3 regions of the Hydrobacter penzbergensis genome follow, and region 3 is predicted to be linked to each of the others. Evidence: riboswitches for the same ligand, from Rfam matches in the RefSeq annotation. Region 3 holds a riboswitch; each other region holds the start of a gene.

Region 1 (2,273 bases), on a different contig from region 3:
CTTGAATTTACGGATGGCACCAAGCTGTTGATCGGAACACAGGAGCCTGCACAACTGGAGGCCGTTCTGCGGCAATTAGGGCGGCTTACGGTATAAAAAACTTCTTTTAAAAATACCTGTTATGGAAAACGTACCTGCTTATGTCGGAATTATTTTCGGCTTAACCACCTTGCTGACTATTTACTTCTTTGCACTGGCCACCACCCAAATGCGCCTGGTACTATCTATCTTGTTCATTTGGCTGGCTGCACAAGCTGTGATCAGCATCACCGGATTTTACTACCGGAACACCCATGCCCAACCACCGGCGTTTTTGTTGGCCACATTACCCAATATGTTGGTGATACTAGTTTTATTTATAACGAAACGGGGAAGAACTTTTATTGATGGTATGAATCTGAAAGTGCTTACTATCCTGCACATCATCAGAATACCGGTTGAGATCGTATTGTTGTGGCTTTGCATGCATAAAGTAGTTCCGCAGATCATGACTTTTGAAGGCCGGAATTTCGACATACTATCCGGCATATCGGCGCCGTTCATTTACTATATCGCTTTCCGCAAAGAGACATACAATAAATGGGTATTGTTGGTATGGAATATCATCTGCCTCATTTTGCTGATCAATATTGTCAGCATTGCGATTCTCTCTGCGCCATTCGCTTTCCAGCGTTTTGGGTTGGATCAACCGAATATCGCCGTACTGTATTTCCCCTATATCTGGCTTCCCGCCTGTGTGGTACCTGTGGTATTATTGTCGCACCTGGCATCCATAAGGCTATTATTGAAAAAAAGCAAATAAAACTGACTGGATTTGTTTCTTTTAGCGAAAGCTGCGGCACATAAGCTTTTCTTACATTTTTCAACAATTGGTGCATAAGTCTGTCCGGCCATGTTAAGATTGATTTAGTAATGTTGCTATAGGATTGATGGTTGCGGTATAGTTGTTCTGCGTTTTACTGCATTAAAAGGGAATCCGGTGATGAATCCGGAACTATCCCCGTAGCTGTGAACCCGACGCCCCAGCGGGCATGTATCCCTGGAATCCAATCAGCCACTGTTCCTGCCAGCAGGAATGGGAAGGCTCCCAGGGATCGGGTAAGTCAGAAGACCTGCCATAGATCCAGGAATATTGTCGTGCTTTCGGGTGAAAAGCAAGACTGGTCATCAGTTGAGGAACCTTCTTCTCTTGTAATTGACCTGTCTCCCTAACCCAAGGCATCAGTAATAAAAACATTACTATGCAACAGGAAGAAATTTTATTGAAAGAAAATAAGGATCGCTTCGTGATCCTGCCCATCAATTATCCCAAAGTATGGGAACAGTATAAAAAACATGAAGCCAGTTTCTGGACCGCAGAAGAGATAGACCTGGGAGGTGACCTGAAAGACTGGCAATCGTTGAACGATGGGGAAAGACATTTCATCTCGCATGTACTGGCTTTTTTTGCTGCCAGTGATGGCATCGTGAACGAGAACCTGGCAGTGAATTTCATGAGTGAAGTCCAGTTGCCCGAGGCGCGCTGCTTCTATGGTTTCCAGATCATGATGGAAAATATCCATTCCGAAACCTATGCTTTGCTGATAGATACTTATATCAAAGATCCTGTTCAGAAAGACAAATTGTTCCATGCCATCGACACCGTTCCCGCTGTGAAGAAAAAAGCAGAATGGGCTTTGCGCTGGATAGAGAACGGAAACTTTGCAGAAAGACTGGTAGCATTTGCGGCTGTGGAAGGCATTTTCTTCAGCGGCAGTTTCTGTTCTATTTTTTGGTTGAAGAAAAGAGGATTGATGCCGGGGCTCACCTTCAGTAATGAACTGATCAGTCGCGATGAAGGACTGCATTGCGAGTTCGCCTGCTTGTTGTACAGCATGCTGCAAAACAAATTATCACAGGAACAGGTATACGAGATCATCACGGATGCAGTAAAGATTGAAAAGGAGTTCATTACCGAAGCGTTGCCGGTAGACCTCATTGGCATGAATGCGCGGTTGATGCAGCAATACATTGAATTCGTAGCAGACCGTTGGGTAGCTGAACTGGGTTATCCCAAAATATTCAATGCATCCAATCCTTTCGATTTCATGGAAATGATTTCCCTGGAAGGAAAGACCAATTTCTTTGAAAAGAGGGTGGGAGACTACCAGAAAGCAGGGGTACTCGCAGGTAAAGAAGCGCAGACATTTTCAACGGACGAAGACTTTTAGCACGTCATCCTGAGGTCGTCATCCTGAGCGAACGAAGTGAGTCGAAGGACCTGCCACACATTC
Region 2 (2,273 bases), on a different contig from region 3:
CATTGGCCTCGGCGTACAGGGACTGGCCGATGTATTCATCCTGTTGCGCCTTCCTTTTGAAAGTGATGAAGCAAAACAACTCAACAAAGAAATATTTGAGACCATTTATTTTGCTGCGATGACGGCCAGTAAAGACCTGGCTAAAGTAGAAGGCCCTTATGAAACCTATGCGGGCTCACCGGTATCGAAAGGTATTTTCCAATTCGATATGTGGAATGCAGAACCCACCCTTCGTTGGGATTGGTATACACTGAAAGCTGAAGTGCTGAAATACGGTGTTCGCAATTCATTGCTGGTAGCGCCTATGCCTACGGCTTCCACTTCACAGATACTGGGCAACAATGAATGCTTTGAGCCTTATACTTCCAATATATACGTGCGGCGTGTGTTGAGCGGAGAGTTCGTAGTGGTGAACAAACACCTCCTGCACGACCTGGTGTCACTGAATCTCTGGAACGACGACATGAAGAACGAGATCATGCTGCACAACGGCTCCATACAAAAGATCAATGGTATTCCCGATGATATCAAAGAAATCTATAAAACTGTTTGGGAGATCAAACAACGAGCGGTGATCGATATGGCGGCTGACAGGGGCGCTTATATCTGCCAATCACAGTCGCTCAACTTGTTTGTAGATGCGCCCACTACAGCCAAGCTCACTTCCATGCACTTCTACGCCTGGAGAAAAGGCTTGAAAACAGGCATGTATTACTTGCGTACCAAAGCCGCTTCGCAGGCTGTACAATTCACTGTAGAAAAGCAAGGAGGCAAATCGGTAGAGCCGTTGGTAGATACACATCAATTATCGGTGGTGGAAGGCAATGCTGCTCCCAGCGATCAATTGCTGAATGGCGGAACTTGCACAATGCAGGAAGGTTGTATTACATGTAGTGCGTAGGAAAGATATATTTTCTTACCTTCGCTTCAGTTCTTTTCTAATTTCTCCTATCGAAATAGATAAAGGTTCTTTCCATTATATGGAAGGATTAAAAGGGAATCATGTTTAAATCATGAGCTGTCCCGCAACTGTAAGCAGCGAGAATGTTTTATCCAATACATGTTCATTGTTCCGTAACGAGGAATGAGAAGAACGGATAAAATGCTGTAAGCCAGGAGACCTGCCTTATCTGATTTTGACAATGCTTTCGTGGATTGAAGTAGTGTCAGGTATTGATATGATAATAGTTGTGCATGCCGGGCATTCAAGTATCCGTGGAAGCTTCTATTATCTATATCTACCCAATTACTCATATCTGCAAACAGCATTACCCGGAGGTGATTGGAAAGCGTAACATTTTGTTTCACTTTTTAAAATCAAAAGGTAATGATTACCCACAACCTGGGCTACCCGAGGATTGGTAGCCGTCGAGAACTCAAGAAGGCCTGCGAACAATACTGGTCAGGCCGGATGACTGCACACGAATTGCACCAAGTAGCAAAAAGCATTCGCCAGGAAAACTGGCAGTTGCAACAAAAAGCAGGAATAGACCTGTTGCCCTGTAATGATTTTTCATTTTACGATCATGTGTTGGATACAACACTGATGGTGGGTGCTATTCCTGAGCGGTACCATGCGCTGGCGGCTGAGCAACAGCTCACAGAAACAGATTTGATGTTTGCTATGGCGCGAGGCTATCAAAAAAATGGTTACGATATTACAGCCATGGAAATGACTAAGTGGTTTGATACCAACTACCATTATATTGTTCCCGAATTTACTGCCAACCAGCGATTCAGCTTCTTTTCCGATAAAATAATTAAAGAGTTTAATGAAGCCAAGCGGCAGGGGTTTTCCGTAAAACCGGTATTACTTGGTCCTATATCTTTTTTATTGCTGGGAAAAAAAAGGGGGAAAGACTTCCATAAACTTGACCTGATCAATAATCTACTGCCGGTTTACCTGGAAGTGTTGAAGACATTGGATAACAATGGTGTGCACTACATTCAATTCGATGAGCCATGTCTTTCTCTTGATCTTGGTGATAAGGAGCGGTCTGCTCTTGTAAAAGTGTACGATGCCATTCAGAAAGCATTCCCTTACCTGCATATTATTTTGGGGGGTTATTTTGAATGTTACGGAAATAATCTTGCAACTGTATTATCCTTGCCTATACAAACAATACATATCGATCTGATAAGATGCCCATTGCAACTAGATGATATATTAGCCACTGGCATTGCGAAAAAGAGAATCAACCTTTCGCTTGGTGTAGTGGATGGCAGGAATGTATGGAAGAATGATTTTGACGAATCATTAAAGCTGATCAATA
Region 3 (2,273 bases):
TGAGAGACACGAATACCTGGCCTGCAAATTGTTTATTTGCCCATGAGCGAGGAAACATCTTGGCAACAGAGCCAATGTTATTTCCCACTTTTATCGAACCGCCATTCATTAATTGAAAACAGTAACCAGGCGAAGTAATACTCATGGCTTGCAATTCATCTTTCATATACCAGGCTTCCATGCCTTTATATGTATAGTGCGTCATGCTGTCCTCATCCATTTCTGAATATTCTACGGACACCTTTACCGGTGTTCCAAACTTTCGTAAAAAATCTTTGACTCCCAACAATATAGTATTGACATGTGAAGCCTTTTTTCCTGTTACAGTCAAATCAAACTGATGGATATATAAATCATTGATTAAATCACTTGCATTGGCCTGGCCTTTGGCAATAAAAGCAGAAACCGCAGTTATTGCAGTAATCATCACAGTTGCTAAAATAATTTCCCTTCTCATAGACATTATTAAAACCGATGTTGGCTAATACAATACCAAGTATAGCATTAATCAAATTTAAATATATTTAATTGGTTAGTCTTTTGCTATAGGAAATTGAATATATCCTGATTACATTTGCACCGTAGTTGGTCCCCGAAGGGTCGGGGTTAAAAGGGAAGTCCGGTGCAAATCCGGCGCTATCCCCGTAGCTGTAAGCGCTATTCAACTGCTGATACTTCTGCCACTGTTCATAAGAATGGGAAGGCCATCAGCGGAGCGCAAGCCAGAAGACCTGCCAGCAATAGGTTTCATTCAAGGCTTTCGGGTGAAAGGCATGGAATGTAAATGCTGTCTGCAGCAGCAATTTATATTTCTTCTTTTTTCAATTTTCCTGAAAGCTCATTGTTCAACTTAAAACAAACAAACAATGAGCAAAACATCGACGCTCTTATGCATGCTTACTGCTTCCCTGCTGGCAGGACAAACGGCATTTTCACAGCAGGATTCTATCCGAACGGGACAACTCGATGAAGTGGTGGTTACCGCCAACAGGGTGAGTCTCAAGCAATCGCAGACCGGCAAGATCGTAACGGTCATAGACCAAAAAATGATTGCCAATAACCAGGGCAGAACGCTCGCCGAATTACTCAATACCCAGGCAAGCTTTTTCATCAACGGATCGAACAATACGCTGGGAACCAACCAGGACCTGTATTTCAGGGGTGCCGGTGTAGGTAGTATGTTAATCGTAATAGATGGTACGCCGGTATATGATCCTTCGCTGAGCAGCAATTCTTTTGATCTGAATAATATTGCGCTGGACCAGGTGGAAAGGATCGAGATCCTCAAAGGCGGACAAAGCACCCTCTGGGGCAGTGATGCCGTAGCCGGTGTGATACAGATCTTCATGAAAAAAGGAACCGGTAAAAAAGCCAACGTCAATGCTTCCGCTGCCTATGGCACTTACAACACATTCCGCGCAGGAACAGGTTTGAGCGGAAGGCTGAATAAGCTCGGTTACAATGTACAGTACAGCTACGTTAAAAGCGATGGGATGGCTGCTGCTTATGACAGCACAGGCACACAGGGTTTCAAGAAAGATGGATTTGAACAAACCAATGTGCTTGCCGAACTCAATTACCAGTTCAGCAACCGCTTATCGGCAAGGGCTTTTGGCAATTTCGGCGTTTATAGAACCGATTTACCCGGCGGCGCCTTCACCGATGAAAAGGATTATACCGCTAAAAATAACCACCAGTTGAGTGGATTCTCGTTGCAATACCACGACAACAACGGATTCAGCTGGAACCTGATGGGCAGTTACCAGCAGGCCAAAAGGTTGTTCGTGAACGACAGTACTTACACTGCCGCTTATACCAAGTATTATTCCGGTAATTATATTGGTAACTCTTACGTGCTGGAGACCAACGGCAACAAAAAATTCAATGCGCATTTGCAATGGGTGGGCGGCATCCAGTATACACGTCAGAATACAACCCAATCATCCCTGTACATCAGCACGGGTGTTCCCGCTTACCAGTCTTCCTCGGCATTGGGTAAAGACAGCACGTATACCAGCCAGTTTTCGGCTTATAGTTCATTGTTGCTGACAGATCTTGGTGGCTTCAATTTTGAAGCGGGTGGTCGCATCAACCATCATTCCATCTATGGCAACAACGCTACTTATACTATTAACCCGTCTTATAATATTGATGAGAACACCAAATTGTTTGTAAACATTTCTTCTGCTTACAAAGTGCCTTCTCTCTACCAGTTATACAGTGAATACGGTAACAAAGAATTGAAACCGGAAAGCAGCACCACTTATGAAATA

The links. Region 3 has a riboswitch for cobalamin ahead of BLU98_RS09610 (TonB-dependent receptor plug domain-containing protein). Riboswitches for the same ligand answer to the same signal wherever they lie in the genome.
Region 1: it holds a riboswitch for cobalamin, as region 3 does, so the genes downstream of both, BLU98_RS04940 (ribonucleoside-diphosphate reductase small subunit) here and BLU98_RS09610 (TonB-dependent receptor plug domain-containing protein) in region 3, are expected to answer to the same signal.
Region 2: it holds a riboswitch for cobalamin, as region 3 does, so the genes downstream of both, metE (5-methyltetrahydropteroyltriglutamate--homocysteine S-methyltransferase) here and BLU98_RS09610 (TonB-dependent receptor plug domain-containing protein) in region 3, are expected to answer to the same signal.

What each region holds. Positions count from the first base shown of each region.
Region 1 covers NZ_FNNO01000003.1:92,599-94,871, reverse strand. Annotated here, with positions in the region: gene BLU98_RS04950 (hypothetical protein) at 1-96, shown strand, start outside; gene BLU98_RS04945 (DUF8737 domain-containing protein) at 122-802, shown strand; cobalamin riboswitch at 914-1,134, shown strand; gene BLU98_RS04940 (ribonucleoside-diphosphate reductase small subunit) at 1,242-2,210, shown strand.
Region 2 covers NZ_FNNO01000003.1:88,709-90,981, reverse strand. Annotated here, with positions in the region: gene BLU98_RS04935 (ribonucleoside-diphosphate reductase subunit alpha) at 1-901, shown strand, start outside; cobalamin riboswitch at 947-1,143, shown strand; gene metE (5-methyltetrahydropteroyltriglutamate--homocysteine S-methyltransferase) at 1,328-2,273, shown strand, end outside.
Region 3 covers NZ_FNNO01000007.1:188,262-190,534, forward strand. Annotated here, with positions in the region: gene BLU98_RS09605 (hypothetical protein) at 1-457, opposite strand, end outside; cobalamin riboswitch at 570-753, shown strand; gene BLU98_RS09610 (TonB-dependent receptor plug domain-containing protein) at 867-2,273, shown strand, end outside.